3 regions of the Streptomyces sp. RLB3-17 genome follow, and region 2 is predicted to be linked to each of the others. Evidence: riboswitches for the same ligand, from Rfam matches in the RefSeq annotation. Region 2 holds a riboswitch; each other region holds the start of a gene.
The links. A riboswitch is a leader RNA that binds a small molecule or an ion and turns the genes downstream of it on or off. The one in region 2 is predicted to bind cyclic di-AMP.
Positions count from the first base shown of each region.

Region 1: it holds a riboswitch for cyclic di-AMP, as region 2 does, so the genes downstream of both, FNV62_RS55600 (C40 family peptidase) here and FNV62_RS43505 (M23 family metallopeptidase) in region 2, are expected to answer to the same signal.
Region 3: it holds a riboswitch for cyclic di-AMP, as region 2 does, so the genes downstream of both, FNV62_RS29820 (transglycosylase SLT domain-containing protein) here and FNV62_RS43505 (M23 family metallopeptidase) in region 2, are expected to answer to the same signal.

Region 1 is NZ_CP041610.2:2,199,191-2,209,118, forward strand. Features, by position in the region: gene FNV62_RS10310 (FAD-dependent oxidoreductase) at 1-1,222, opposite strand, end outside; gene FNV62_RS10315 (PP2C family protein-serine/threonine phosphatase) at 1,398-2,585, shown strand; gene FNV62_RS10320 (hypothetical protein) at 2,588-2,818, opposite strand; gene FNV62_RS10325 (hypothetical protein) at 2,818-3,225, opposite strand; gene FNV62_RS10330 (sensor histidine kinase) at 3,273-4,757, opposite strand; gene FNV62_RS10335 (response regulator transcription factor) at 4,754-5,458, opposite strand; gene FNV62_RS10340 (diacylglycerol/lipid kinase family protein) at 5,759-7,120, shown strand; cyclic di-AMP (ydaO/yuaA leader) riboswitch at 7,236-7,406, shown strand; gene FNV62_RS55600 (C40 family peptidase) at 7,415-8,977, shown strand; gene FNV62_RS10350 (hypothetical protein) at 9,143-9,928, shown strand, end outside.
Region 2 is NZ_CP041610.2:9,676,357-9,686,284, forward strand. Features, by position in the region: gene FNV62_RS43495 (tyrosine-protein phosphatase) at 1-350, opposite strand, end outside; gene FNV62_RS43500 (alpha-galactosidase) at 533-2,602, shown strand; cyclic di-AMP (ydaO/yuaA leader) riboswitch at 2,904-3,062, shown strand; gene FNV62_RS43505 (M23 family metallopeptidase) at 3,065-4,045, shown strand; gene FNV62_RS43510 (hypothetical protein) at 4,287-5,183, shown strand; gene FNV62_RS43515 (DUF6250 domain-containing protein) at 5,180-5,896, shown strand; gene FNV62_RS43520 (SGNH/GDSL hydrolase family protein) at 6,040-6,825, shown strand; gene FNV62_RS43525 (TetR/AcrR family transcriptional regulator) at 7,145-7,765, opposite strand; gene FNV62_RS43530 (hypothetical protein) at 7,791-8,210, opposite strand; gene FNV62_RS43535 (Glu/Leu/Phe/Val dehydrogenase dimerization domain-containing protein) at 8,357-9,583, opposite strand; gene FNV62_RS43540 (5-guanidino-2-oxopentanoate decarboxylase) at 9,580-9,928, opposite strand, start outside.
Region 3 is NZ_CP041610.2:6,569,653-6,579,580, reverse strand. Features, by position in the region: gene FNV62_RS29835 (polyprenyl synthetase family protein) at 172-1,182, opposite strand; gene FNV62_RS29830 (CocE/NonD family hydrolase) at 1,571-3,709, shown strand; gene FNV62_RS55875 (hypothetical protein) at 3,715-3,873, shown strand; cyclic di-AMP (ydaO/yuaA leader) riboswitch at 4,323-4,483, shown strand; gene FNV62_RS29820 (transglycosylase SLT domain-containing protein) at 4,488-5,177, shown strand; partial or broken gene FNV62_RS29815 (HAD family hydrolase) at 5,323-6,126, opposite strand; gene FNV62_RS29810 (FAD-dependent oxidoreductase) at 6,431-7,633, opposite strand; gene FNV62_RS29805 (D-aspartate ligase) at 7,661-8,911, opposite strand; gene fahA (fumarylacetoacetase) at 9,277-9,928, shown strand, end outside.

The DNA.
Region 1 (9,928 bases), 7.5 Mb from region 2:
GGAACGCGTCCACGGCCTCCGGATCGGGCGAGCCGGGCGTGTGCAGACGTCCGTTCGCGTGGTCGTCCAGCAGGCTGGCGACGGTCTCGTTGGCGTCGCCCTTGGTGTGGCCGATCAGACCCACGGGGCCGCGTCGGATCCAGCCGGTGACGTACGTCGACTGCAGGTGCTCGCCGGTCTCCTCGATCACCCGGCCGCCCTGGTCCGGGACCGTGCCCGACTCGGCGTCCCAGGGGAGCTTGGGCAGTTCGTCGGACAGATAGCCCACGGCGCGGTAGACCGCACCGAGGTCCCAGTCCTTGTACTCGCCGGTCCCCTTGACGTTGCCGGTGCCGTCGAGGGCGGTGCGCTCGGTGCGCAGGCCGACGACCTGGCCGTTCTCGCCGAGGATCTCGGTGGGGGACTCGAAGAAGTGCAGGAACAGCTTGTGCGGGCGGTCACCGATGTCGCGGATGGCCCAGTTCTCCAGGGTCTTGGCGACCATGTCGGCCTGCTTGTTGCCGCGCCGGGTCGCGATCGAACCCTCGTCGTAGTCGATGTCCTCGGGGTCGACGATGACCTCGATGTTCGGGGAGTGGTCCAGTTCCCGCAGCTCCATCGGGCTGAACTTCGCCTGCGCCGGACCGCGGCGGCCGAAGACGTGGACCTCCAGGGCCTTGTTGGCCTTGAGGCCGTCGTAGACGTTCTGCGGGATCTCGGTCGGCAGCAGTTCGTCGGCGGTCTTGGCGAGGATGCGGGCGACGTCGAGCGCCACGTTGCCGACGCCGAGGACGGCGACCTTCTCCGCTTCGAGCGGCCAGGTCCGTGCCACGTCCGGGTGACCGTCGTACCAGGAGACGAAGTCCGCCGCGCCGTACGAACCGTCGAGGCCGATGCCGGGTATGTCGAGGGCCCGGTCGGCCGTCGCCCCCGTGGAGAAGATCACGGCGTCGTAGAAGGTGCGCAGGTCGTCGAGGTTGATGTCCCCCGGGTAGTCGACATTGCCGAAGAGACGTATCTGGGGCTTGTCGAGCACCTGGTGCAGGGCCGTGATGATGCCCTTGATCCGCGGGTGGTCCGGGGCCACGCCGTAACGGATCAGACCGAAGGGGGCCGGCATCCGTTCGAAGAGGTCGATGGACACACCGGGCTCGACCGCAACTGCGGACTTCAGCAGCGCGTCGGCAGCGTAGATCCCGGCGGGGCCGGCTCCGACAATGGCTACCCGCAGAGGGCGAGGCATGATCAGGTTCCCTTCGAACGGTGGCAGGGTGGCTCGTCGGGAAGCCTAAACTAAGGCAAACCTTAGTCAGTAGCCGGGTTGGATCTATGACCCCATAAGCCGATCTTATGGCCTGCCGTCGAGGAGCACGGGCCTCAGATTCGGGGGCAAAATGGGATATGTGGGTGTCCGGCGTGTGTCAGTGGACCGCCTCGTGGAGCAGCCGTCGGGCCGCGGACTGGTGGCGATCCCACTCGCGCTGATCGTAGTGATCACTGTGGTGGACCTCCACTCCCCGACCAGCGTCCACCTGGGTCCGTTGCTGGTCATCGCCCCCGCCCTCACCGCCTCCCTGGCCGGGCCACGGCTGACCGCCGTCGTGGGGGTGCTGGCCGTGGCCGCCCAGGTCTTCATCGCGGTGTTCCACGGCGGGCTGACCACCGCCAACCACGTGGCGCAGATCATCGCCCTGACCGTGCTCTCCGCGCTGGTGGTCTTCGTCTGCCATGTACGCGAGCGGCGTGCCCGGGAGCTGAGCCGGGCGCGGTCGGTGGCCGAGACGGCTCAGCGGGTCCTGCTGCGACCGCCGCCCCGCCGGATCGGGCCCTTGCGCGTGGCCTGGCTGTATCTGGCCGCCGAGGACGAGACGCAGATCGGCGGCGACCTGTTCGCGGTCTCCCGCGCCGCCCAGCCCTCCACGCGGGTGATCATCGGGGACGTACGCGGCAAGGGTCTGGCCTCCATCGGCGAGGCCTCGGTGGTGCTCGGCTCGTTCCGCGAGGGCGCTCACCGGTACGCCACCCTGCCCGAGCTCACGGCGGCACTGGAGGTCAGCGTGTGCCGCGACCTGGAGGACGTGGCCGACACCGAGCACGATCCGGGCGAGCACTTCATCACCGCGCTCGTGCTCGACATCCCCGACGAGGGGCCGGACGCCTGGATGATCAACTGCGGTCATCCACCGCCTCTCCTGCTGCGTAACGAGGAGGTCACGATCCTGCACCCGCGCCACCCCCTCCCCCCGCTGGGCATGTGCGAACTGCCCGCCGCGAGCCACCGACCCGACCCGTTCACCTTCGAAACCGGTGACATCCTCCTGCTCTACACCGACGGCGTCATCGAAGCCCGCTCACCGTCGGGCGTCTTCTACCCGCTCCTCGAGCGGGTCGCCTCCTTTCCCAACTCCAGCCCCGACGCACTGCTGCGGCACATCCACGACGACCTCCTCGCGCATGTCGGCGACCACCCCAACGACGACGCCGCCCTCCTGATCATCGAACGCACCGCCTCCCACCACCCGCATCGACCGCATTTCGCCACCCGCCCCGTCGACGGCCACCACCGGCTCCATGCCACCGGATCGCCCCCGTCGGCGGAACGCTGACCTCATTCCCGGGCCATGTCCGACTCCGCCGCGCTCGCCGCGGAATCGGCGTCGTCGAGGAGTTTCCGCAGATGACCGAGGTCCGCGGAGGAGGTGGGTGCGGGCCGGTCAGTGGACTGCGTGCCCCGTGCGGTCTGTGTGCCCTGCGTGCTCTGTGCGCTCCCGCCGTGGCCGCATCCGGCCAGGAACAGCAGGGCGGCCAGTACGGCCGGCACGGCGTGGCGCGCGCGCATCAGTTCGTACGACCGTTGTCGTGGGCGCCGCACCACTTCTCGACGTCGGCCAGGTCCTTCTGGCGGGTCTCCAGGGTGGGGACCAGGGAACGCCGGGCGGTGAGCCGGTCGTTCAGGTAGGTCTCGATCTGGGTGTGCCCCGCGGACTTGGCGTTCGCCACCCGCTGCTCGAGACGGGCGATGGAGCCACGCTGGGAAGCGTCCGCGCGGAGCCGGGTGAGGATCCGGTCGATCCGCCGGTCGATCTTCGGCGCGCGCTTGCAGAGCGCCGCCGCGCCGTCGCCCGTGGGGGTGCCGGACGGCGCGGGAGTCGCGGCGTCGGCGGTGGCGGCGCCTGCGGCGCCGAACAGCGATCCGGCGGCGACCAACGAGACGACCGAGATCACGGTCTTCCTGGTGCTTGGCATGACGAACTCCTCCACGTTCAGGGGCGACTGCCCTCTCGCCGGGAAAGCTAGGAGCCGTCTTTGTGGAATTCTTGTGGCCGGTCGGCGGTCGTGATCATCCAGTTGCGCGGGAGCGGAAGCGTGTCCTCCGTGTCCGCGGTGCCGTCGCTCAGCGGCAGGGTGACCTCGACGCGGGTACCCGCACCCGTGGGCCGGTCCAGTACCCGGATCCCGCCCCGGTGCAGGGCGATCTGCTGGGCGACCAGGGTCAGCCCGAGGCCGGAGCCGGGGCTGTCCGGTCGGCGGCGGAAGCGTTCGAAGACCTCGGTGCGCAGCTCGGGCGGGATGCCAGGGCCCCGGTCTTCGACGACGAGGAGCGCGTCGGCGCCGCTCGCGCGCAAGGTCACCTCGACCTGCGGGGGCTGCCCGTCCGTGTGCCCGTGGACCAGGGCGTTGACGAGCAGGTTGTCCACCAGGCTCCGCAGTCCCGCCTCCCAGCCGTGTACGCGCAGCCCCGGTGCGCAGTGGCCGGCCACCCGTGCGTGCGGATGGCGTCGCCGCTGTTCCTCGGTGCTGGCCTCGACGAGGTCGGCGAGGTCGACCGGGCCGAAGGCGTCCGCCTCGACGAGGTCTCCGCGGCCGAGGTCGCGCAGCATGACGAGGACCCCGAGGAGGCGTGCGTGTTCGCGGCTCAGGTCGTGCAGCACTTCGTCGCGGTCGGGTCCGGCGAGCTCCGGATGCTCGGTGAGGATCTCCAGGTTGGTCTGCATGCTCATCAACGGGGTGCGCAGTTCGTGCGAGGCCGCCGAGGCGAAGGAGCGGGCGGTGGCCAGTGCCTCGGCGGTCCTGAGCGCCTGCTCGTCGTAGCGGGCCAGGACGGTCTGCAGGGTGTGTGCGAGGTCGTCGACCTCGGCGATCCGCGTCGGGGTGTGGTCCAGGCGGGTGGAACTGGAGCGGGGGTCGAGGCCGCTCGCCCGGCGTTGCAGACGGCGCAGCGGTGTGCTGGCCCGTGTGGCGACGGCCCAGGCGAGCAGCCCGGACAGCGGTGCGGCGAGCAGGGCGACGGTCACCGCGCGCCGTCGGACCAGGCGCACCTGGGTGTCGGCGGCGGTGTCGGACGCGAACAGCCACAGGGTGCCGCGCACACCGGGGCGGGCCCCCGTCACCCGGGTCGACAGGATCCGCCAGCTCCTGCCGTCGGCACGGAGGGTGACCGGCACGCGCGCCCTGGCGGGCAGCGCCACGTCGGCCGCCGGTTGCGGGCCGCCCGTGAAGGTCTCCTCGGGGCCGATCAGTCGTACGCCCACGTCCAGGGCCGAGGTGAACACCCGGCGTTCGCGGGCCTGCTCCACCGCCGCCGACCGGTCGGCGGCGCTCGCGCGCAGCAGACTCCGGGCGTCCTTGGCGACGGCCACCGCGCGCTCGCGTAGATGCGTGTCCTGCTGATCGTGCAGATCCGCGGCGACCAGCCGCAGCAGCAGCCAGCCGGTGGCCAGTACCAGTACGGGCACGGTGGCGCCCACGGCCAGGGCGATCCGCGTGGACAGTCTCACGGCCGCTCCCGCGGGTCGTCGTCGCGCAGCACGAAGCCCACGCCTCGTACGGTGTGGATGATCCGGGAGCGCCCCGACGTCTCCAGTTTGCGGCGCAGATAGCTGACGAAGGTGTCCACCGCGTCGGTGCGCACCTCGAGGTCGTAGCCCCATACGCGATCGAGGAGCTGGTCCCGGCTGAGCACGATGCCGGCGTTGCGGGCGAGGAAGTGGAGGAGCTCGAACTCGCGGCGGGTCAGTTCCACCGGCCGCCCGTCGAGGCTCACCCTGCGGGCGGCGGGATCCATGAGCAGCCCGCCGGCCCGTACGGTGCCGCTGTCCCGTGGCGGCCTGCGCCGCAGCAGTGCCTCCAGCCGCAGGACCAGCTCCTGCAGGGCGAAGGGCTTGACGAGGTAGTCGTCGCCGCCCGCCTGCAGGCCCGCGATCCGGTCGGCGGTCTCGTCGAGTGCGGAGAGCATCAGCACGGGTACGTCGTTGTCCTCGTCCCGCAGCGCCCTGCACACCTCGATGCCGCTGAGGTCGGGCATCGAGATGTCCAGCACGATCACATCCGGCGGCGTCCGCCGGGCCACCGCCAGGGCCGGCCGGCCCCCGTCGGCCAGGTCCACGGCGAATCCGCCGAGCCGCAGGCCCCGCTCCAGCGAGCGGCGGATCGCCGCGTCGTCGTCCACGACCAGGACACGGCCGCGCTGCCCACTCATCACCACTGTCCCTCCCACACACACCGGCGTACTGCCGGGGCCCGCCGCCGCCCATCGTGCATCAGCCACGGCGGAACGGGCCCCGAGGGGTGGACCAAGGGTTCGGTGAGAACCGCCCGGACCGGCCCCGGTCGGCGCGGGCCCGGCGGAGCGTGGCGGTTGCGCGGGGCCTGACCCGACGGTTGCATACGACTGTGTCGTCGATGGCCGACCCCGCACACAGCCGACGACCCGCCGAACCAGGCCTCCGTGCGGCCGGGCCCACCAGGGCCGGACTTCTACGACGTCCGTGGAGGAGCGATGGGTGTGGACACGAGCGCGCAGGTCGGCCACGGGAAACGGTGGGCGGCCAGGGCCGCGCTGGTCGCGGCGGCGCTGGCGGTGCTGCTGCCGCTCGGTTACGGAGGCGTGGACGGCGTACTGCTGCTCTTCGCCGCGCTCCTCGGCGTGGCCGTCACGGCGGCGGCGCTGTGGTGGGCGCTGACCCGGCGCGGCCCGCTCCGCTGGGTGGCGGCCGTGCTGGCGGCCGTCGCGCCCGGCGCCGTGATCACCCTGTTCGCCGTGACCGGGCTGCTCTGGGCCGTTCCCGTGTCCCTGGCACTGTGGACCGTGGCCGTCTGGAGCGGCCGGTACGCCCTGCGGAGCGACCGGACGCGCGCCCCGCGCCCGAAGGAACGCAGGGCGCCACCGCCGCGGCGCCCGTTCCTCGTCATGAACCCGCACTCCGGCGGCGGCAAGGTGGCGAAGTTCGGGCTGCGGGAGAAGGCGGAGCGGCTCGGCGCGCAGGTCGTGCTCCTCGACCCGGACAGGCACCAGGACGTCACCGCGCTGGCCCGGGCCGCCGTCGCGGACGGCGCGGATCTGCTGGGCGTCGCCGGCGGTGACGGTACCCAGGCGCTGGTCGCGGCCGTCGCCGCCGAACACGGTCTGCCGTTCCTGGTGGTCTGCGCGGGCACCCGCAATCACTTCGCCATGGACCTCGGCCTCGACCGCGAGGACCCGGCGACCTGTCTGGACGCCCTCACCGACGGCGTCGAACTCCGCGTGGACCTCGGCTTCGCCGGCGGCCACCCGTTCGTCAACAACGCCTCCTTCGGCGCGTACGCGGCGGTCGTGCAGAGTCCCGCGTACCGCGACGACAAGATCGGCACGATCCTGGACCTCCTGCCCGACCTGCTCACCCGCCAGCGCGGGCCGCGGCTGACCGCTCGCGCCGCGGACACGACGCTCGACGCCCCGCAGGCCGTACTGGTGAGCAACAACCCGTACCGCACCAACGATCCGGCCGGTCTCGGCCGCCGCGAACGGCTCGACTCCGGGCTGCTCGGTGTCCTCGGCATCACGGTGGACAGCGCGGCCGAGGCCGCCGCGCTCGTACTGGACCCCGCGCCGGACGGACTCGCGGTCCTGACCACCCGTGAGGTGGTCATCGACGCCGACCGCGCGGAGATCGAGGCCGGCATCGACGGTGAGGCCCTGGTCCTGCCCGCCCCGGTCCACTGCCGCATCGAGCCCGGCGCGCTACGCGTCCGCGTCCCCAAGGAACGGCCCGGCGTGCCGGAGACCCAACCCTCTTTGGACTGGCGCCGGTTGCGCACGCTCGCGGCGACCATGGGGCGCACGGCGGTCGTACGACATCCTGGTCGAGGCCGGGACACGTAGACGAAGGTCACAATTACATATCGGACAGTTCGCGCTCCAATCTTCACACCAGGCACACAAATTGGCTAAGTTGGCGGTAGGCCGCACGACTCCCTCCGGCGAACCTCGCCGGGTCGCGCGACCTCCGCCGAATCCGATGCCCCTGTGGCAACCGGAACCGGGACCCAACCGACCTTGGGGTGAATCGGCCCAACTGCCCGATCGGGCAAGGACCGTAGGGCATGCCTTCCGGAATCTTCCGCCCGAACCCGACAGCTGGCCCGGTAGGCGGAGTACGGAAGGAGTACGGCTCCCATGGCGCCGGAACGAACCCCGCGCCCTGGAGGCAACAGCCTCCCTGGCCTGCCCGACTCCGCACGCGCGACGGCCGCCCTCAGTGGCGCGGACGGTCCGAGCCGCGAGGAGGTGCAGCAGCGGATCAGCTCCCTCTACGACCAGGCCGAGAACGCCGTCGGGTTCGTCAACGGGACCCGCGCGATGACCACGGGGAGCCGAAGCCGCGTCAACACCGCGCCGGAAACCGCTCGCAGGCGCCGCGACCCCGCCCTCGACGACATCACCAAGACCTGGTTCGACGCGGCGCGCACGCAGCTGGGTCCGTCCGCGCCGGCCAGGCTGCCGGCCGACCGGATGCCGAACCGCCCGGCCGAGGCGCGGCCCACGGGCCCGGCGAAGCGGCCTGAGGACGGACTCGCCAACCGTGGGCGGGAGTTGACCGCCCGCCCCGTTCTGGAATTGACCGCGGGCCCCTCCGCCGAGACGGCCGCCGGGCCCGTGGCCGAGTTGACGGGCAGGGCCGTCGCCGCGCTGCCGGCCGTGCCGGAGCCTGCGCCGCGATCCGCGCAGGAGGCCGCCACGGCCCTGCTGCCCGCGCTGCCCGCCGGGCCGGGGCAGTCCTCGTTGAAGACGTCCAAGGCGAAGATCCAGCGCAAGCTGGCGCTGGCCCGTGAACTGGTGTCCAAGCACGCCGCGCTGTGGAACCCCGGGCCCGCGGCGATCGAGTCACGTCCGGCCGAGGGTGTCTGGCCCACCCCGGAGGACCAGGCTCGCCGACAGGCCGAGGAGGAGTGGCAGCGACAGCAGTCGACCGCACTCGGCCCGGACATGTCCCTCGGCACCGGGATGCCGCTCGGCGCGGACATGTCCTTCGGCACAGGCGTACCGCCGGCCACGGACATGTCCATGGGTACGGGGATGCCCATGGGTACGGGGATGCCTATGGGTACGGAGATGCCCTTCGGTGCCGACATGTCCCTCGGCGCGGGGATGCCCCTGACCGCGGGCATGACTCCCGGCGCGGACATGTCCTTCGGCAGGGGCATACCGCTGCCCACGGACATGTCCATGGGTACGGGGATGCCCATGGGTACGGAGATGCCGCTCGGCGCGGACATGTCCCTCGGCGCGGGGATGCCCCTGGCCGCGGGTGTGCCCGTAGGCACCGGCGCCTTCACCGGCGCGGTCAACACGGCCGTCGGCACGGCGGAGTCGGCGTACGGCGGGAAGGCCGCCAAGGCCCTCGCCTTCGCCCGCGAGCAGATCGGCAAGCCGTGTGTCTGGGGTGCGACCGGGCCGGACTCGTACGACTCCGCCAGCCTCGTCCAGGCCGCCTGGAGGGCCGCCGGGGTCGCACTCCCGCGCACCGTCCACGGTCAGGCGACCGCCGGTGCGGCGATTCCCCTGACCGACATCCAGTTCGGCGACCTGATCTTCTTCTACGACAACGTCAGCCACGTCGGCTTCTACACCGGCAACGGCATGATGATCCACGCCCCCAGCCCGGGTGCCTCGATACGCGAAGAGTCCCTCTTCTTCGCCGGACAGAAGGCGATTCACAGCGCGCTGCGCCCGGCGTGACGGACACGGCGACGTTGCCAGCGCCTCAAAACACGCATAAGGCGCTGGAACGGTCGAAGTTCCACAATAGGGGATTTACGTGATCCACGTGGGCCTCGCCGCCCGACCGGCCACCCGCGCTGACCATACTGGGAGGCCACGCCGCCTCCCACCGCAAAGTGACTCATGCCCAAGCCCTCCACCGCCCGCGCCACCGCTCCGGAAACCGTCTGGCTGGCCGGCGGGCGCCACATCGGGTCCGCCCCGCTGGAGATCCTCAGGGAGAACCTGCGGAGGCTGAAGGCCGACGAGACGATCCACGACTTTCTGGAGGCAGAGGACCCCTCGAACGCCGAGGGCCATGTCTTCGAGGCGCGCTGGCTGGTCGACGACGCCGTCCCGGTTCGCGCACGGCTCACGACGGACGGACGCGAACACGCCGCCGAGGGAACCCGCTGGACGCTGGTGGCCGAGGCGGAACGGCCGTGGGACCTCGCGTGGCCCTCTCCCGCGACCATGTTCTGGCCCGAGGGGCACGAGGTCCCCTGGGACCACGACATCGTGCCCGGGCTCCGCCTGCGGGACATCAACCCGCTGCCGCAGGAGGACAAGACGCTGCGCCGCCTGCTCAAGGAGGCAGCGCAGCACAGCTGGAGCATCAACGTCGTCATCCACGAGGCGATGACCACCGACGAACGCGGTCGCCTCCCGCTGGCCCGGCTGCTCCCGCCCGCTCTGCGGCACCGCGTCGTGGAACACCGCGCCGCGCCCGAGCAGTTCCAGACGGTCAACTGGGCGCTGTACGACCTGGGCGTACGGGTGCCGCGCGGCGGCGCCGTGATTCTGCCCGGTTCCCCCGCCCGGCCCGGATACGACGAGCAGGACTGCACCGTACGCAGCGTGTTCCTCGACGGCTCGGAGCCGACGGAGCTCCTGGAGAAGGTCGTACGGTACGCGGCACTGCCCCGGCCG
Region 2 (9,928 bases):
TCGCCGAGGTGCCCGCGCAACTGTTCGACGTCGCCGTCGCGGACCATCTTCCAGAACTCGCTGCCGTCGGCGGGGTCGGTGAGCGGAAGATTCACGTTCCGTACACCCGGCAGCTCGACGTCCGGCCCCTCCAGCTTCTGGTCCGCGGCATTGCGGAAGTCGAAGATCGTGTGCAGTCCGAGAGAGGAGAGGAACGCGGCGTCCTCCTCAGTGGCGTGCGCGAGATGGCCACTGCGGAACAGCCGTCCGTAGCGCACTCGCCGACCGTCCACGGTGGGCAGGCCGCCCACGTCTCGGAAGTTGCGCACTCCGGCCAGTTCCGGCTCGGTCGACGGGACCTGCTGCGTCACGGGGGCTCCTCCCATTGGACCGCCGGCGCTGCTCGGCGACGCTCGCCGACGGGAATCGCGCTTTCGACGATACGACATGGGTTCCTCAGGCAATGAAGTTGTCCACAGCCGTTGCCTCCCGGGTGAGACGCCGTTGATGATGTTGGTGATTGAGTGCGGATGTTCGAATCTGTGAGGGTTTGATGATCGAAATCGGCGAAGATGGTCGTACGTGGCTTCTCTCGGGTCCCACGAGCAGCTACGCACTACGGCTGACCGACCCCGACGAACTGCTCCATCTCCACTGGGGGCCACGGATCACCCTCGCGGACGCCGAATCGCTGGCCGCCCTGCCCGGCCCGCCGTACCGGCCCTTCGAGTCCCGGCTCGACGGGCGCGAGGAGTATCCCGTCGAGGGCGGCCCCCGCTTCGTACGTCCGGCGCTGTCCGTGCGGACGCGGGAGCGGCGCGGCACCGAATGGCGTTTCGGGGCGTACGAGGCCGACGGCGACGAACTGCGGCTGCGCTTCGCGGACGACGGGCTCGGCATCACCTTGCACTACCGGATGCGCGGCGACGTCGTCGAGCGCTGGGTGACCCTGGCCAACGAAGGACCTTCCCTGGAGCTGCTGCGCGCGGACTCCGCGACCTGGACGCTGCCCGAGCGCGACGGATGGCGCCTCTCCCAGCTGCACGGGCGGTGGGCGGCCGAGTCCCGGCTCGCGCGCTCCCCCCTCACCTACGGTGAGAAGGTCATCGGCAGCCGCCGCGGGCACACCGGTCACCAGCACCTGCCGTGGGTCGCGCTGGACAGCGGGGCGAGTGAGGAGAGCGGCGAGGTCTACGCGTGCGCGCTCGGCTGGTCGGGCTCGTGGCGCATCTGCGTGGCCCAACTCCCCGACGCGCGCGTGCAGATCTCCGGCGGCGCGGGGTACGACGACTCCGGACTGTTGCGTCTGGAGCCGGGGGAGTCGTTCACCACCCCCGTCTTCGCGGGGCTGTGGAGCGACGGCGGCTTCGGCGCGGCGAGCCGGACCTGGCACGCGTACCAGCGGGCGTTCGTGATCCCGGACGCGGACCAGGACCGGCCGGTGCTCTTCAACTCCTGGGAGGCCACCCACTTCGACATCTCCGAGGAACGGCAGCGGGAGCTGGCCCGGCGGGCCGCGGAGATGGGCGTCGAGCTCTTCGTCGTCGACGACGGCTGGTTCGGTGCGCGGACGAGCGACCGCGCCGGGCTCGGCGACTGGACCCCCAATCCGGACCGCTTCCCGCAGGGGCTGAAGCCGCTCGCCGACGACGTGCACGCGCTCGGCATGCAGTTCGGGATCTGGGTCGAGCCGGAGATGGTGAATCCGGACAGTGAGCTGTACCGCGCGCACCCCGACTGGGTGCAGTTCCAGCCGGGGCGGACCAGGACGGAGTTCCGCAACCAACTCGTACTCAACCTCGCCCGCCCGGATGTCCAGGAGTACCTGTGGGAGCAGCTCGACAGTCTGCTCTCGAGCGCTCCGATCGACTATGTGAAGTGGGACTTCAACCGCTGCTTCACGGACGCCGGTTGGCCCGGTGAGCCGTACCCCCAGAAGCTGTGGGTCGAGCACGTGGAGGCTCTGTACGGGCTCCTGGACCGGCTGCGTGCGGAGCATCCCGGGGTCGCCTTCGAGTCCTGCTCGGGCGGTGGCGGCCGGATCGACCTCGGCGTCATGGCGCGTACGGACCAGGTGTGGACCTCCGACAACACCGACCCGCTCGACCGGCTCGCCATCCAGCACGGCTTCAGCCAGATCCACCCGGCCCGGATCATGGCCGCCTGGGTCACGGACAGTCCGAACGCGCAGCTCAACGGTCGGATCAGCTCGCTGCGCTTCCGGTTCGTGAGCGCCATGGCCGGGGTACTCGGGGTCGGCGGCGACCTGGCCGACTGGAGCGAGGCGGAGCTCGTCGAGGCGCGGGAGTGGGTGGACCTCTACAAGGAGATCCGGCCGGTCGTGCAGCGCGGCGACCTCTACCGACTGCGGCCTCCGGAGGGCGGGCTGAGTGCGGTGCAGTACGTCCACGGCGACGAGACCGTCGTCCTCGCCCTGCTCCAGGCCCAGCGTCACGGCGAGCCGGTCGCCCCGCTCCGGTTGCGCGGGCTCGATCCGAGCGCGGCGTACGAATGCCGTGAAACGGGTGAAGTGCACCGAGGTGCGGTGCTGTTGCATCACGGGTTGCGGACGGGGCTGCGCGGGGACTTCGATGCGGCAGTTATCCGACTGCGTCGCATGTGAGCGTTCTGTCCTTATTAATGCCTTAATTCCAACTGGACCTGGAATAAGGGACCGTGGTGTGGCGTGCGTGAGCAGCGTCATATTCGTGACGATGCGTTGCGGGCCCGCTTTCTCGATCCGCCTGAATTTCCAGGCGGGTTGAGAGGCGGGGGAGATCATTGTCCACGGAGGGTGACCGGAATTCCGGCATGGATCAAGAAAGGCACGCGCACTGAAAAGCCACATGGTTGGCGATGCGCCCCCATCTCGCCTACGTTCGCCCTCAATCCGGACGGACGCCCAATCCTGCCGCCGCCCGGTATCCGCACACCCACCGGTAACCGGCAGGAGCGGGGGACCCACAGGTACCACGCCTGTTCCGGTCTCCGGAACGGCTAGGGGTATAGCCGCGCAGCCGCGTGGCCGGGCATCTCCAGCCCGCACCCGACAGCTCACCTCGCAGGCGCCGGAGAGGAATTCTTCATGCCCGCGAAGGGTAAGCATCGCCGACCCAAGTCCCAGCGCTTCTCCCGCTCGATCGCCGTGGCCGGAACCGGTGGCGCCGCCCTCGCGCTGCCGCTGATGGGGGCCGCCGGTGCCCATGCCATGACGCCTACGGCCGCGATTTCGTCCACTCCGGAAAAGACCGCGACGATTTCCGCCGCGACGGTTTCTCAAAAGTCCGCGACGGTTTCGGAAAAGACCGCGACAACCTCCACGGCCTCGGTGAAGACCTATTCGGTGAAGGTCGGCGACTGGCTCGCCAGGATCGCCGAGCGGCAGCACCTCAGCGGCGGCTGGCAGAAGCTCTACTCCGACAACCGCCAGGCCATCGGCAGCGACCCCTCGCTGATCCACCCCGGCCTGAAGCTCACGATCGGCGAGAGGGCCGTGTCGACCGACGACGCCAAGCCGTCGACCGAGTCGTTCACGCAGTCGTCCGCCAAGACGTCCACGCGATCGTCGGCGCGGTCGGCCACCGGGTCGTCCGGCGCGGCGGACGCGCCCAAGTCCCAGGCCGCCGCACCCCGGGCCACCGGCGCCGCCACCAACACCGGTTACACCCTGCCGGTGGAGGGCGCCACCATCGGCACCGGCTACAAGGTCGCCGGCAGCATGTGGTCCAGCGGCTACCACACCGGCGTGGACTTCGTGGTCCCGACCGGCACCACCGTCAAGGCCGTCGCCGCCGGCACCGTCGTGTCGGCCGGTTGGGGCGGCGCGTACGGCAACCAGGTCGTCATCCAGCACGCCGACGGCCGGTACTCGCAGTACGCCCACCTGTCCGCCCTGTCCGTCTCGGCCGGCCAGACCGTGACCGAGAGCCAGCAGATCGGCCTCTCCGGTGCGACCGGCAACGTCACCGGTCCGCACCTGCACTTCGAGATCCGCACCACCCCGAACTACGGCTCGGACGTGGACCCGGTCGCGTACCTGCGCGCGCACGGTGTCGCCGTCGGCTGACGCCGCCGCGCCTCTCACGTCTTGGAGGGCCGGACCCCGCGATCGCGGGGTCCGGCCCTCGGTTCTTCTCCACGCGTCCCGGCGCGGTCCTTTCATGATCGGCACATTGCGGTCTTGTGGCACCGGCGCACGAGGTCTCGACACGGTGCGCGAGTGGCTCCACAGTGATCTCCGTAAGCGCTTTCTGCGTCTTCGGCGACGGCATCGCGGCCGTCGTCGCCACCGCAAGGAGCACGCCATCGTGAGACCTCGAAGACTCGGCGTCGTCACCACCGCCGCGCTGCCGGCCGGTCCGGTCGCCGCGCCCTCGCACGCCACCGAACGGCGTCCGCCGCCGCGCCGGATCGTGGAGAACCTGGACCGCGGCCCGGTCGCCGTCCCCTCGGGCGAGGGCACCTTCCTGAGCCGGCGGTTACTCGGCACGGAGTACGCCCTCCCCCAAGTTCTCGGCCCCGCTCGAACAGGGGGTACCCCCACCGGGGACGCGATCGCGTTCAACGTGTACAAGGGCGGACGGCGGCTCAACGGGGCGCCGGTCACGCGGTCGACCACGTACCAGGACGACGGCCGGGGCACCGGCACCCACACCGTGCGTGCCCTCGTCAACGGCCATGAGCGGGAGCCGAGTTCGGCGGCGCTCGACTTCGCGCGGGGCTACGCCGAGATTCCGCCGGAGCGGTCCGAACCGGGCGGCGTATCGAGGTTGCCCTGGTACCACTACGACGCCGACACCGGTCAGCGCCTGGTGACCGGCGAGCACCCGGCCGAACCGACGAGCGCATCCGACCTCGACGTCGGCCGGGGCAGCGCCGCCGACATCGACCCCCGCCACCCCCGCTACGAGTACTGGACCTCCGGCCCCCGCAACGCGACCCCGTTCTACGGCGACCTCCTCGGTGACTGGCGCGAGGAGGTCCTCGCCGAGACCGGTGACCACACCGCGCTGCGCCTGCACACCACCACCGAACCGACGAAGAACCGTATCTACAGGCTCGCCCGGAACCCCGCCCACCGCCTCGGCTGGACCGTGCGCGGCCGTCTCCAGTCGACGCACACGGACTACTGCCTGGGCACCGAGACCCGGCGGGTGCCGAAGCCCGCCATCACCACCACCGCACGCACGGAAGGAACCTCATGACCACCCGCAGAGCCTTCGCGACCCTCGCCGCCGGTGCCGCGCTGTCGACGCTCGTCCCGGCCACCACCGCGAGCGCCTCGCCGCGCCACCGTCGCGGCCGGCTCATCGCCCACGACGGCTTCCGCCGAGGCCTCGGCCAGTGGGTCACCGAACTGCAGGACGGCGGCACGGTCACCGCCTCGCACGGCATCCTGGAGATCGACGTACCGAGCGGTGCGACGGTCTGGTTCAAGCAGCGGCTCGAAGGGCCCTACGTCATCGAGTACACCGCCACACCGGTCTCCGAGGGCGGCGTCAACGACCGGGTCTCCGACCTCAACAACTTCTGGAACGCCGTCGACGTCCGCTCCCCGGACGACCTCTTCGCCTTGCCCCGGGGCGGCGCCCTGGCCGAATACGACTACCTGAAGACGTACTACGTCGGATACGGCGCCAACACCAACACGACCACGCGGCTGCGCCGGTACGTGGGGGAGCCGGGCGTCCGCCCGCTCGTCTACGACTACACGGAGCCGCTGCTCACGGCCAACGAGCCGAACCGTGTCCGGATCGTCTCGGACGGCTCCACGGTCCGCTGGTGGAACAACGGACGGCTCGTTTTCGACTACGGCGACCCGCAGCCGTACACGAGCGGGCACTTCGCGTTCCGGACCACATGGAGCCACTTCCGGATCGAGGGCTTCCAGGTGTGGCGGCTGTTCAACCACTCCTGAAAGAGGCTTATTCCGGGTTCGATCACACTTTACGAGTGGCTTATCTCACCACCCGTCAACCCCTTCCTACGGTCGCGTAGCTCACATCGAAAGGTGAATCATGGGCCGATGTGGCAGACGATTCGAAGAGTGACAACAGATCAGTGATCGGGTCGTACGTGGCGGTGGGGGACAGCTTCACCGAAGGCGTCGGCGACCCCGGCCCCGACGGGGCCTTCGTCGGGTGGGCCGACCGGTTCGCGGTGCTCCTCGCCGACCGGCGGCCCGAAGGCTCCTTCACCTACACCAATCTCGCCGTACGCGGAAAGCTGCTCGACCAGATCGTCGGGGACCAGCTCCGGGACGCCAAGGAACTCGCCCCCGACCTGGTCTCCTTCTGCGCGGGCGGCAACGACATCATCCGGCCAGGTACCGACCCCGACGAGGTCGCCGAGCGCTTCGAGCGCGCGGTCGCCGACCTCACCTCCGTCGTCGGCACCGTCCTGGTGACGACCGGCTTCGACACCCGTACCGTCCCCGTGCTGAAGCATCTGCGCGGCAAGATCGCCACGTACAACGGGCACGTAAGGGCCATCGCGGACCGGTACGGCTGTCCGGTCCTCGACCTGTGGTCCCTGAAGACGATCCAGGACCGCCGCGCATGGGACGGTGACCGCCTGCACCTCTCGCCCGAGGGCCACACCCGGGTCGCGCTGCGCGCCGGTCAGGTCCTCGGCCTCGAAGTGCCCGCGGATCCCGACCAGCCCTGGCCTCCGCTGCCGCCCCGCGGCACGCTCGAGGTCCGGCGCGACGACATCCACTGGGCGCGCGAGTACCTCGTCCCGTGGATCGGGCGCCGACTGCGCGGGGAGTCCTCCGGTGACCACGTGGCCGCCAAGGGCAGCCTCTCGCCGGACGACATCAAGATGCGGATCGAGTCCGTGGCCTGAACGACGGGCCTCCGACGTGCCGGTGGCTTGGACGCCCCCGCCTCGACGGGGTGCCGCCAGGCGGACCCGGGCCGAACTCGCCGCCGCGCCTGCGGCCTTGCGGCGCGGCGGCCGTCGCCGGGTCGGGCCGGGCGTGCCCCGTATACGCCTCCCCATTGGTTCGGCGGTGGGCGGAGCCGCATCGGGTGGCAGTGAGCCGACAGCCGACGAGATGGACGGCCCGGCGGCGGGCCGGCAGCAGCCGCACCGACCTGCTGGGTGGGCGGTGGGGCGGCGACGGCCGAACCGAGCCGACCGGGCATGTGCCCCGGCGCGCTCCTCAGCGCACCGCGGCCGTCAACGCCTCCCGCGCGAGCCCCAGTTCCCGGGCGAGCGCTTCGTCCACCCACTCCTGGGCCCGCGCCCGCGACACCGCTCCGGTGTAGGCGGTCATCTGCACGGCGAGCCCGTCGAGCAGCGCCGTCAGTCGCAGGGCGGAACCCGTGGGATCCGGGCACGTGAACTCGCCGGCCGCCACTCCCTCCGCGATCACCTCGGTGATCGCGGCCTTCCACTGCTTGTCGAGATCACGCGTGACCTCCTGAAGCGCGGGCTCGCGCAGGGCGGCCGCCCAGCCCTCGATCCACAGTCGCCAGCCCTTGGCCTGGCCGGTCGGCGCGTACCAGCGCACGGCGGCGCGCAGCCTGCGCAGCGCCGACGTACGACGGCCGAGCAGCTTGCGCAGATGGGCGAGGTCGTCCTCGGCCGCGTAGGTGAACGCGGCGGCGACCAGCTTCTCCTTGGTGGAGAAGTGGTACAGCACCAACGCGTTGCTCACCCCGAGCACCGAGGCCACGTCGGCGATCCGCACCGCCGCCACGCCCCGCGCCTCGATCTGCTCGATGGCGGCGCGCAGCAACTCCTCGCGCCGTTCCGCCACGCTCAACCGCACCCTCGCCACGCGGTCACCCTAATGCTCGACGGGGTCAGTCGACGAACTGGTAGTCAAACCGGATGCGGCCGTCCTCGTCGAGGACCAGGAACTCCCGGCCACCGCCCGTGGCCCGTCCCTCCCCGGTGTGGAAGGACTCCCAGCGGAACGTGATGACGTCCCGCAGCTGTTGGGCGGGTTCCTGGATCCGGAAGACATAGGTCCCCGGGGCGACGAATTCGTCGTGGGCGCGGGTCACGCGCGTGTGCAGTTCGTCGTGGCCACGGGCCTCCAGGACGGCGGTGGTGAAGCCGAGGCCCACCGCGGTGTCCCGCATCTGCTGGGGCGGCTGGAGGACGTGCAGACCGTCCTGAGCCCAGAGTTCGTCCACGGTCTTGCGGCGGATCTCGGGATCGGGCTCGTTCCAGACGCCGATGTAGCGCTCGATCAGGTCCTGCGGGTCGATGGTGGGCATGGATACTCCCGTTACGAGTCGGACTTCGTGTGGGGAGGGGCGGTCACTCGCGCTCGCGCGCCCTCGCTCCACCGACTCTGCTGTCACCGGCCCCGCGCCTCAATTCCCCGGGGGGAATGACGGCAGGGCCGAAAGACGGGTGCCCGTCAGCGGTACCAGCCGAACCGCTCCGCGATCACCGGCAGCCGGTCGGCGACGATGGCGTGCGCCGCGGCCCGCGGTGTCGTCCCGTCGGCCTCCGCGCGGGCCAGCATCCGGTCGATGAGGTCGCGCATGGAGCGCCGGGTGTACGCGAACGCCTCGTCCGCGTCCGCGCCGATGTCGCCGAAGAGCGTCCACCACCACCAGGCGTTCGTCCCGGAGTTGACCACGACGTCCGGCAGCACGACGACCCCGCGCGCGGCGAGCAGCTCCTCCGCCTCGGGCAGTACGGGCATGTTGGCCGCCTCGACGATCCAGCGGGCGCCGATCTGCCGCTGGTTCTCGGTGTCGATGGCGTACGAGACCGCCGCGGGAACCAGTACCTCCGCGTCCATGGACAGCCAGGCGTCGCCGGGGAGTTCCTGGTCGGCCGGGCGCAGCGCGCCGCGGTCGACCGTCCCGTAGGCGTCCCGCGCCGCGAGCAGCGCGTCGATGTCGAGCCCGTCCGGGTTCGCGATCGTGCCCTTGACGTCCGCGACGGCGACGATGGCGAGGCCCGCGCGGGAGAGGAAGCGGGCCGTGGCTCCGCCCATGGTGCCCAGGCCCTGCACGGCCACACGCGTCCCCGCGTGTGCCACCCCGGCCCGGTCCAGGGCCGCGAGCACCGACTCGGCGACACCGCAGCCGCCGACCAGTTCGTCGAGCCCGATCCCGTCCACGTCGACCGCGAAGGCGTCCGCGAGCCGCCGACGGGCCGCCGTCTCGTCGTCGAGCAGCGGGTACACGGCCTGGATGGACGAGACGAGCCCCGCCTCCTCGGCGGCCCGGTCGACCAGGTCCTGGGTGAGCCCGAGGTCCTCACCCGTGGTCCAGAAGCTCTCGATGTAGGGGCGCATGGCGCGCAGATAACGCACCAGCAGGCCGTACGCCGCCGGGTCCTGGGGATCGCAGTCGATGCCGCCCTTGGCGCCGCCCAGCGGGATGTAGCGGCCCTCGGGGTTGTAGTGCAGGGCCTCCTTCATCGTCATCCCGCGGGCGAGCCCGGCGACCTCGTCCAGGGTGCAGCCGGCGCGCATCCGCAGGCCGCCGCTGGAGACGCCCCGGACGAGCCGGTCGACCACGAGATAGCCCGGTCTGCCCGTGACGTGGTCGGTCCAGGTGAGCGTGATCAGAGGCGCGGTCGAAGGCGGGGTGGGCGGCGCGGCCGACGGTGCGGTCGGGGGCGTGGTCATGGGGTCTCCTCGGGGACGGCGATCAGGGTGGGACCAGGCGTGCGCAGCGCCTCGGTGAGGGCGAGGGCCAGCTCGTCGGGGTGGCACACGCGTGTGCCCTGTCCTCCGTAGGCGCGGGCCAGGGCGGGCAGATCGACCGGAGCGAGGTCCACCGCGGTCGGGCGGTCGCCGCGGGCGGCCATCTCGTCGCGGATCTCTCCGTAGCCACCGTTGTCGAACACCACGACGGGCAGCGGGAGTCGCAGCTGAGCGGCGGTCGCCAGTTCCTGCACCGTGAACTGGAGGCCGCCGTCCCCGCTCAGCGCCACCACCTGGCGCTCCGGGCACGCCACCTTGGCGCCGAGC
Region 3 (9,928 bases), 3.1 Mb from region 2:
CCGACGCCCCCTGCGTCAGCTTCTGTACGGGAGTACGGACTGATTCCTACCCTGGACTCAATCCAACAGTGTGACGTGCGTCACAGCGAGGAGAGCCCATTCGCCTGCACCGGGGAGGGCGTACGCCGCGGCACCCGAGGAGGGCGTACGCCAGTGGCTCGCTCCGGGCACCTAACCGGCCCGGTGCACCACCGCGTCCACCAGCTCCATGAGCGCCGCCTTCGCATCGCACTCGGGGAGCGGAACGAGCGCGGCGCGGGCCTCCTCCGCGTACCGCACGGTGTCACGGCGGGCCTGCTCCAGCGCGGGATGCACCCGCAGCAGAGCCAGCGCCTCCGCGTGCCGGTCGTCGTCCGTGAGGTCGGAGTCGAGCAGCTCGCACAGCGCGATGTCCTCGGCGAGACCGAGCCGCTCCGCCCGCTCACGCAGCCGCAGCACCGGCAGTGTGGCGATGCCCTCGCGCAGGTCCGTACCGGGCGTCTTGCCGGACTCGTGCGAGTCGGAGGCGATGTCCAGCACATCGTCCGCGAGCTGGAAGGCGACGCCCAGCCGTTCCCCGTACTGCGTCAGCACGTCCACGACCGTCTCGTCGGCGCCCGACATCATCGCGCCGAACCGGCACGCCACGGCGACCAGCGAGCCGGTCTTGCCGCCGAGCACGTCGAGGTAGTGGTCGACCGGGTCGCGCCCGTCGCGCGGCCCCGCCGTCTCCAGGATCTGCCCGGTGACGAGCCGCTCGAACGCCTCGGCCTGGATACGGACCGCCTCGGGCCCGAGGTCGGCCAGGGTGTGGGACGCGCGCGCGAAGAGGAAGTCGCCGGTGAGCACGGCGACCGAGTTGCCCCAGCGGGTGTTCGCGCTGGGCACGCCGCGCCGCGCGTCGGCCTCGTCCATCACGTCGTCGTGGTACAGGGTGGCGAGATGGGTCAGTTCGACGACCACGGCCGAGGGCACGACACCCGGCGCGTAGGGGTCACCGAACTGCGCGGCGAGCATCACGAGCAGCGGACGGAACCGCTTCCCGCCGGCGCGCAGCAGGTGCTGCGCGGCCTCTGTGATGAAGGGGACCTCGCTCTTGGTGACTTCGAGCAAGCCCTCCTCCACAGCCGTCAATCCGGCCTGGACATCGGCTTCGAGAGCCTGGTCCCGCACGCTCAGCCCGAACGGCCCGACGACGGTCACGAGAGGTTCTCCTGTCTGCTGACGATCACATGGCGAACTCGGTCGATCATTCGGTCGATGACACGGTTTGTCGATGTGTCGCTGCCATCACTCAAGTCAGCGTATCCGGTCACGTTTCGATCACCACGAGCGCCCACCGTCCCCACTGCCGACTTCCTCCCGACTTCCCTCTCCCCCGCCATCCGATGTCCCCCGAGCGGCAGACAGTCCCCCACCCGGGCGGTACGGGATCACGGGCGGTATGTTCTTGGTCATTCGATATGACCCGATATGGGATGTATTGACTGATCGGACGTTGTTGAGAACCGACCGCCGAAGACGACCGGGGCACCGAGGACGGCCACAGGGCACGAAGGGCACCGAGGACACCCAGGACACCGTGATGAGCATGCACATCCGTACGTCCTTCTCGCACGAGACGACTCACGAGGATCTGTGGATCCCTCTCCCGGACGGCACCCGCCTGCACGCGCGCGTGTGGCGCCCGCTGACCGACGCGCCCGTCCCCGCGCTCCTCGAATATCTCCCGGACCGGCTCACCGACCGGACCGCGCCACGCGACTGGCAGCGTCACCCCTGGTACGCGGGCCACGGCTACGCCTCCGTCCGGGTGGATGCCCGCGGTCACGGCAACTCGGAGGGCGTGCCGGCGGACCCCTACGGGGAGAGCGAACGGGCCGACGGGGTGGAAGTGATCCACTGGCTGGCGGACCGGCCCTGGTGCAGCGGCGCGGTGGGCATGTTCGGCATCTCCAGGGGCGGCTTCACCTCCCTTCGGATCGCGGCCCTCGCGCCCGAACCGCTCAAGGCGATCGTCACGGTCTGTGCGACCGACGATCCCTATGACAACGACGGGCACCGCTTGGGAGGTGCCGTCCTCGCCGTCGAGACGCACGCCCGGGCGGCCACGGCGCTCGCCGACGTCGCCCGTCCGCCGGATCCGGTGCACGTGGGCCAGGTGATGTGGCGCGACATGTGGGTGAAGCGCCTGGAGAAGGTGGAGCCGTTCATCCATACGTGGCTGTCCCACCCGACCCGGGACGCGTACTGGCGCCACGCCGGTGTGCGCGAGGACGGGGGATACGGAGGAATCCGGGCCGCCGTGCTCGCGGTGGGCGGCTGGCACGACCCGTCCTGCGACACGGTGCTGCGGCTGGTCGAGAGCCTCCCCGCCGACCGCGTACGCGGCCTGATCGGCCCCTGGTGCCACCAGTACCCGGACCGGGGCCTGCCGCCGGGTCCGGCGATCGGCTTCCTCCAGGAGACGCTGAGGTGGTGGGACCACTGGCTCAGGCCGACCGCCACGAGCGTCCCCGATCCCGGCCCCGGCCCCGGCCCCGGCCCCGGCGTGAACGACGATCCAGGGCCCGGCGTGAACGACGATCCGGACCCCGGCGTGAACGGCCGTGCCGTCATGGCGCAGCCCCTCCTGCGCTCCTACGTCATGGCCGCGCACCCCCCGGCGACGACGTACCCGTCCCTCCCCGGCCACTGGGTGGGCGACACCGCCTGGCCCTCCCCCTCCGTGACCCCGATCGCGTACGCGCTGCGGGGCGCACCGGTGCTGGTGCGCTCCCCTCAGCACACGGGCGTGGACGCGGGCCGTTTCCGCCCCGTCGGGAACGACGCGGACCTGCCGCCGAACCAGCGGGAGGAGGACGCGAGATCGGTCTGCTTCGAGTTCGAGGTCCCGGGGGAGACCTGGATCCTGGGGCGCCCCAGGGTCCGCCTCCGTCTGACGTCCCACTCCCCCTGGGGCCAGGTGATCGCCAGGGTGTGCGACGTCGCCGCCGACGGTTCCTCGACGCTGGTGACCCGGGGTGCCCTGAACCTGTCAGCGCGCTACGGCCCCGACCAGGCGGTCTCCTGGAAACCGGGCTCTACGGAGGACGTGGTTTTCGACCTGACCGCCACCGGCTACGCGTTCCCGTCCGGCCACCGCATCCGGCTCTCCCTGTCCTCCGCCTACTGGCCGTGGATCTGGCCCCAGCCGGGCTCGGCGGCGGGGCTCGTCCTGGACCCGGCGGGCAGTTCCCTCGAACTTCCGGTGCGAGCAAGGGAGTCGGACCCGAGGATCACCTTCGAGGAGCCGGAGCAGTCCGAACCCCTGGGAGTGACGTCCGCGGCCACCCTTGACGAGCCCCGCCCCGAACGCCTGGTCGCCCGTGACGTGGCGAGGGGCGAGTGGCGTCTGGAGGTCGACCCTCGCCAGGACGGCACCCGTGTCCACCCTGACGGCCTGGAATGCACGGAGGACGCCCGGGACACGTACACCATCGACGAGTCGGACCCGCTCTCCGCCCGTACCCGCTCGACGAGGTCGATCCGTCTGCACCGCCCGGAGCTGCCCTGGGACGCCCGGGTCGAGACACGCTCCGAACTCAGCTGCGACGCGCGGGAGTTCATCACCTCGAACGAGCTGATCTGCAAGGACGGCAACGAGGTGGTCTTCCATCGGACGTGGGAGAGAAGAATCCCCCGGACGCCGCCGGACTGGGGACCCGGCGGCGGCATGGGCAACCCCTGAGGAGCATGGCGCGGACCGATGAGTTCCTGATGGCCCTGGACGAGGGGATGCTCGCGCACTTCCACGAGATGACCGCCGAGACGACCGACGAGATGGTCACGCGTTTCGGGATTCCCCGGGCCGAGGCGGTGGCGAGGATCAACAGGGCTTACGCGGGGCGGTAGTTCGGGGCCCACCCGGACCTGATGTGCCACGAACTCCCCGAATACTGGGCCCACGGCCTCTACTTCAAGCCCCACGCCGGCCGGCTCCCCGACGACGACCCCGACACGGACCTGCCCGTGTGGGAGGTACGCCCGGCTCCGCCTACGGGCTCAACGGCCTGGACACTCGAAGCCGTATGTCCGATTTGCCGCCAGTGCCGCTTTATTTCTGCTTGGTCGAGTGAATTGGGTCACTCCCATGCGAAGTGGGCCCTTTATCCCCTCTTGACGACTCCCCCTTTGCATAAGGCAAGTTGAGCGTCACGTTCCGGATTAATCGGGCATTTTCTCCCCCTTATTGCACAGGTGAAAGCGATCTACACCGGGAAATGAGGGCTTGTTCCGGACATGTGCTCTCGCATACGTTCACGTCGATCCGGACGGACCGCCCAATCCTGCCGCCGACCGGAATATCCCAGCCACCCACACACACGCACGGCAGGAGCGGGGGACCCAGGTAAGCCGCCGATCCGGACACCGGAACGGCTAGGGGTGAAGTCGCACACACCGTGCGGCCGGGCAGCTCCCGCCCGAACCCGACAGCTCACCTCGCAGGCGCCGGAGAGGAATTCGCCATGTCCGCACGAGGCAAGCACCGCAGCTTCAAGATCCACGGCATGCTCACTCGGGGCATCCTCGCCGCGGGAATGGGCGGAGTCGCACTCGCCCTTCCGCTCGCGGCGGCGACCTGCGCACAGGCCGCCACCGCCACCACCACCGATGTCCAGCTCATCACGTACAAGGTGACCGCGGGCGACACCCTGGCCAAGATCGCGCGGAAGTACCCCAAGAGCGGCGGCGCGGCGAAGCTGTACGCCGCCAACCGCGCGGTCATAGGCCCCGACCCGACGACGCTCCGTCCGGGCCTCACCCTGACCGTGGGCACCAAAACCGTCCAAATCCCCGCCAAGGCGAAGACGGCGCCCACCACCTCGAAGACGTACGCGAACAACCTCGACGGATGGATCAAGCACTCGCTGGACATCATGGCCCGCGCCAAGATCCCCGGCAGCTACAACGGCATCCACCGCAACGTCATGCGCGAGTCCTCCGGAAACCCCATGGCCATCAACAACTGGGACTCCAACGCCAAGGCCGGCATCCCCTCCAAGGGCCTGCTCCAGGTCATCGACCCGACGTTCAAGGCCTACCACGTGCCGGGCACGTCGATGAACATCTACGACCCGGTCGCGAACATCACGGCGGCCTGCAACTACGCGGCGGCGAAGTACGGCTCGATCGACAACGTCAACGGCCCCTACTGACAGGACTGTGGGGCTGGCTGAGCCGGTAGGGCTCGTACGACTGCCGGGGCTGATGCGGCTGATACGGCTGATGAGGTCGGAGCGACTCGGAGAGCTGCCGGGACCCACCGGGCTCTCCGGACTCCCGGAACCGATCCGACCGGCACGGGAACAGCCGCTCCAGCACCACCGCGATCCCGTCGTCCTCGTTCGACAGCGTCACCTCGTCGGCCACCGCCTTCAGCTCCGGATGGGCGTTGGCCATGGCGACCCCCCGGGCGGCCCAGTCGAACATGGGGATGTCGTTGGGCATGTCGCCGAAGGCGATGGTGCCGGCGGGAGTGAGACCGAGGTGGGCGGCGGCGAGCGCCAGACCGGTCGCCTTGGTCACGCCGCATGGCTGGAGTTCGACGGTCCCCGGCCCCGACATGGTGACGGTGGCCAGCGAGCCCACCACACCCCGGGCGGCCGAGGCCAACTCGTCGTCGGACAGCGACGGGTGACGGAGCAACACCTTGCTGATCGGCTCCGTCCACAGGTCGTCGCGGTGATGCACCCGTACCGCCGGAAGCGTCGGATGCGGCATCACGTACCCCGGCTCGATGAGCGTCAGCCCGTCCACGCCGTCCTGGTCCACCGCGGCGTAGAGCAGCCCGACCTCCGCCTCGATCTTGCCGAGCGCGGTCTCCGCGAGTTCCCTGTCCAGGGTCACCGACCACAGCAGGCGGTCCGCCGCCGCGTCGTACAGCTGCGCCCCCTGCCCGCACACCGCCAGCCCCGCGCCGCCGAGTTCGTCGAGCAACGGTCGTACTCTCGGCGCCGGGCGCCCCGTCACGACCAGGTGTCGGGCGCCCGCCTCGGCCACCCTCTCCAACGCGGCCCGGGACCGGTCGGAGAGGGTGTCGTCGCCGCGGAGCAGCGTTCCGTCCAGGTCAGTGGCGATAAGTGAATATGCAGTCGGAGCGGCCATGATCCGAAGAATACGGATCGAACGACTCATCGGCCCGGCGTGAACCGGACGACGTCCGGTATCCCGTCAGCAACGCCGTTCACCGTACGGGCCGTACCGGGCGTACAGAGTGCAGTTCCGCCCCGTCCACCGATGCGGACGGTACGAAAAGACTCCGAGCGGAATGTCACTCCAGAGGATGACGCTGCTGCGGTGACTGTGGCCGCCTGAGCCCAACACGAGCTCCGACGCGGCGGGTTGGGCCCCGCCCACGGCGTGGCCCACCAGTCACCGCCCCCCTCCGACCGAACTGGCCCCGGTCACCTCACCCGTGCGCGCTCGCCAAGTGCTTGGCCAGCCGCGGCGAAGCGAACTCCGTACCGCACACGAACCGCATCACCGGCCCGTACGAAGCCGCCGCCGGCAACCCCGTGAAGTACAGCCCGGGCACCGAAGAGCAGTACCCCGCACCGAGCTTGGGAGTGCCGCGGCTCACCGCGAGCGCCGTACGCAACTCGTGTCCCAGGAAGTCCATCGCGGCGATGTCGACGCGATAACCGGTCGCCGCGATGACATGGTCGGCGGCGAGCTCCTCGCTCCGGCCGCCCAGGGTCTGCACGGAGAGGACCGGACGCCCGTCGGAGACAGCGGCGCGAACGATTCCGGAGACCTCGCTGACCTCGACCTTGCCCTCGAAGCGGTCGCGCAGCCACCACGCCCCGAGGGGGCCGAGCACCCGGCGGACCAGGTAGTGCCGGGCTTCGGCGGGCAGATAGCGGTAGGGGTGCGGGTAGTAGCTGAGCGCCCACAGGGACCAGGCGCGTCCGAAGGGCGACTCGGGACGCAGCTTCGGCTGCTTCCAGGGCGGTGCTCCGAAGGCGACCCTGCCCCGTCCCCGGGACACCACCCGCACCTGCGCGCCCGCCTCCGTCGCGAGCGCCGCCGTCTCCAGCGCGGACTGGCCCGCGCCGACGACGATCAGTTCCTTGCCGGAGAACCGGGCGAGGTCGTGGTGCTGGGAGCTGTGCGAGACGGGGCCGGTGGGTGTGGGTCCGTCCGCCGCCGCGCCCCCGAGCTCGGGCGGCAGATGGGCGAGTCCGTACAGTCCCGTGGCCACGACGACCGCCCGCGCCGTGAACGACTCCCCCGAGTCCAGCTTGAGTTCGAAGCCCTCGCTGCCCCGGCGGTCGACGGACACGACCCGCACCCGCTCCAACTCGGGCACCAGCTGCTGCTGGAACCACTCGCCGTACGCGATGAACGTCTCGACCGGAATGATGTCCTCGTCCGTGACGAGCCGGCGGATCCCCGCCGCGTCGCAGTAGTCGGCGAGCGTGTGGCCGGGCTGTGGGGCGTCGAGGCTGGACGCGACCGGCGTCGACTTGAGAAGCATCCCCTCGGGCATGTGGTCACGCCAGCTCACCATGGGTTCGCCGAACACGCGCACCGGGATGCCCCGCGCACGCAGATGGGCGGCGGTGGACAGGCCGAACGGGCCGGCGCCGATGACTGCTACCGGATGAATCACGAAGTCCCTCCCCAGGACGTACGTTCGTCACTTCGTGGTCGTACTGGTGCTGTTGCCACGGCGGTTGGTCCGCCACAGCTGATACAGATGCCTCGCGCCCGGCCGCACGAAGCGCGCGAGCATCGTGAAGAACGGCCGCAGGTCGTCACCCGCGAGCCAGGCCAACTCCGTGCCGCTCGCGCGAGCCGGCGCGTGCGGGGTCGTGTAGCCGCTGCGCCGGTAGGCGAGCAGGGCCGGCAGGTCGATGTTCTCCACGATGTACCGGTGACCGGCCCGCTGTTCCCCTTCGGGAACGGTGCGCCCGGTCAGGTCGAGATGCATGGCCCGGACGACGTCGATCCCCGACTCGTTCTCGAAAAGCCGGAACTGCGCGCCCATCCGGGGGTTGAAGTCGAGAAGTTTGTACTGCCCGTCGCGCCGGTCGAAGCGCAGGTCGAGGTCGATGACGCCGCTGAAGCCGATCTGTTTGATGAAACGCGCGGCGAGGTCCGCGAGTTCCGGATTGTCGACGACGTACGCGTTCGCCGTCATTCCCGCGTGCGGCGGCCAGGAGCGGACCTTCACGCCCGTGAACATCGCGAGCGGCGTCGAGTCCGCGTCGAAGTACGCGTGCACGATCCAGTCCTCCGCCTCCTCCCTGGGCAGGTACTCCTGGAGGATCACGCCCGGCTGATCTCCCCAGTCCCGGGCGAGTGACAGCAGCCCCTCCCGGGTCGCGATCCTTGTCGTCCCGTTCACCGCCGGCTGGCTGCGGCGTACGAACGCCTCCCGGTTCTTGGCGACGATCGGAAACCGAGCGCTCTCGGCGAACGCCACGATCTCCTCGTACGACTGCGGGAAGGCCGCCGCCGGACTGGGGATGCCGTGTTCCACACAGAGTTCGTGCAGGCCCTGCTTGCTGGCGAGGCGCCTGGGCAGTTTGGCGTCGACCCGGGGGAAGAGGAACCGCTCCCCCAGTTCCTCCTGGTGTTCGGCGATCAGGACGGCCGCCTCCTCGTCCGTCGGGACGAGCACCGTCGGCCGCCCGATGCGGGCCCCGATCCGCAGCAACCCCTCGACCAGACGTTCCGGCTCCTCCGTCCCCGTCGTCGGCCAGACGAAGGCACGGCGCAGATAGCGCGAGGCCGCGGCAGGCGTGTAACGGTCCTCGGTGATCGCATACATCGGTATGCCGAGGCGGCCCAGACTTCGGATGGCGCCCACACCGCCGTGGTGCAGCGGATAGTCGCCAAACTTCACGATCAGGCCCGGAACGTTCCGATCGGCGTCGACCGGCACTCCGCTGACGCTCCTGGCCACGGGTCCCCCCACGTGTCCCCCCTACGGACCGGACCCACCCCGTCCGTGTCCCCAAAGGACGCTAAGCCGGAACTACCGAGTCCGACAAGGCCTATTCGGACATTGCGAACTCTTTAGGCACTGTCGAGGCAACTCTTCAGGTACTGCCACAGCGCCTCATGACAACGCGCGGCAACTCATGGCAACTCTTTGGGCACTGCCACAGCACGTCACTCCCCCGTAACCTGTGCCGCGACCACCCGGAACACGTGAAACACCCACACGTGCACCGCGCGGATCACACGGCCAAGACAGTCACACGAACCACACAGCGCGCACGACCACGAAAGCGAGGCACCACCCCGATGCCCCCCTTCGATGTCCCCGAGGGCGATCCCTTCGGCCCGCACAACCTCCCCTACGGCGTCTTCTCCCGGGCCGGAGCGTCCGAGCGGAGCGTCGGCGTCCGGCTCGGCGACCACGTCCTCGACGCGGGAGCGACCGCCCGGGCACTCGGCTCCCCGTACGCCGAACTGCTCGCGCAGCCCACCCTGAACCCGCTGCTCGCCGCCGGCCGCACGGCCTGGTCCGACGTACGCCGCGCACTCACCGCCTGGGTGACGGTCCCGGCCCACCGGGAGACCATCGCACCCCTCCTGCACCCCCTCTCCGAGGTGACCCTGCACCTCCCCTTCGAGGTGGCGGACTACGTCGACTTCTACGCCTCCGAGAACCACGCCCGGAACGTCGGACAGATCTTCCGCCCCGACGCCGCCGACTCCCTCACCCCCAACTGGAAGCACCTGCCGATCGGATACCACGGCCGCTCCGGCACGGTCGTGGTGTCGGGCACGGAGGTGGTCCGCCCCTCGGGCCAGCGCAAGGCCCCCTCCGACACCGCCCCCGTCTTCGGCCCCTCCGTCCGGCTCGACATCGAGGCGGAGGTCGGCTTCGTGGTCGGCGCACCCTCGACCAGGGGCACGCCCGTCCCGCTCTCCTCCTTCCGCGACCACGTCT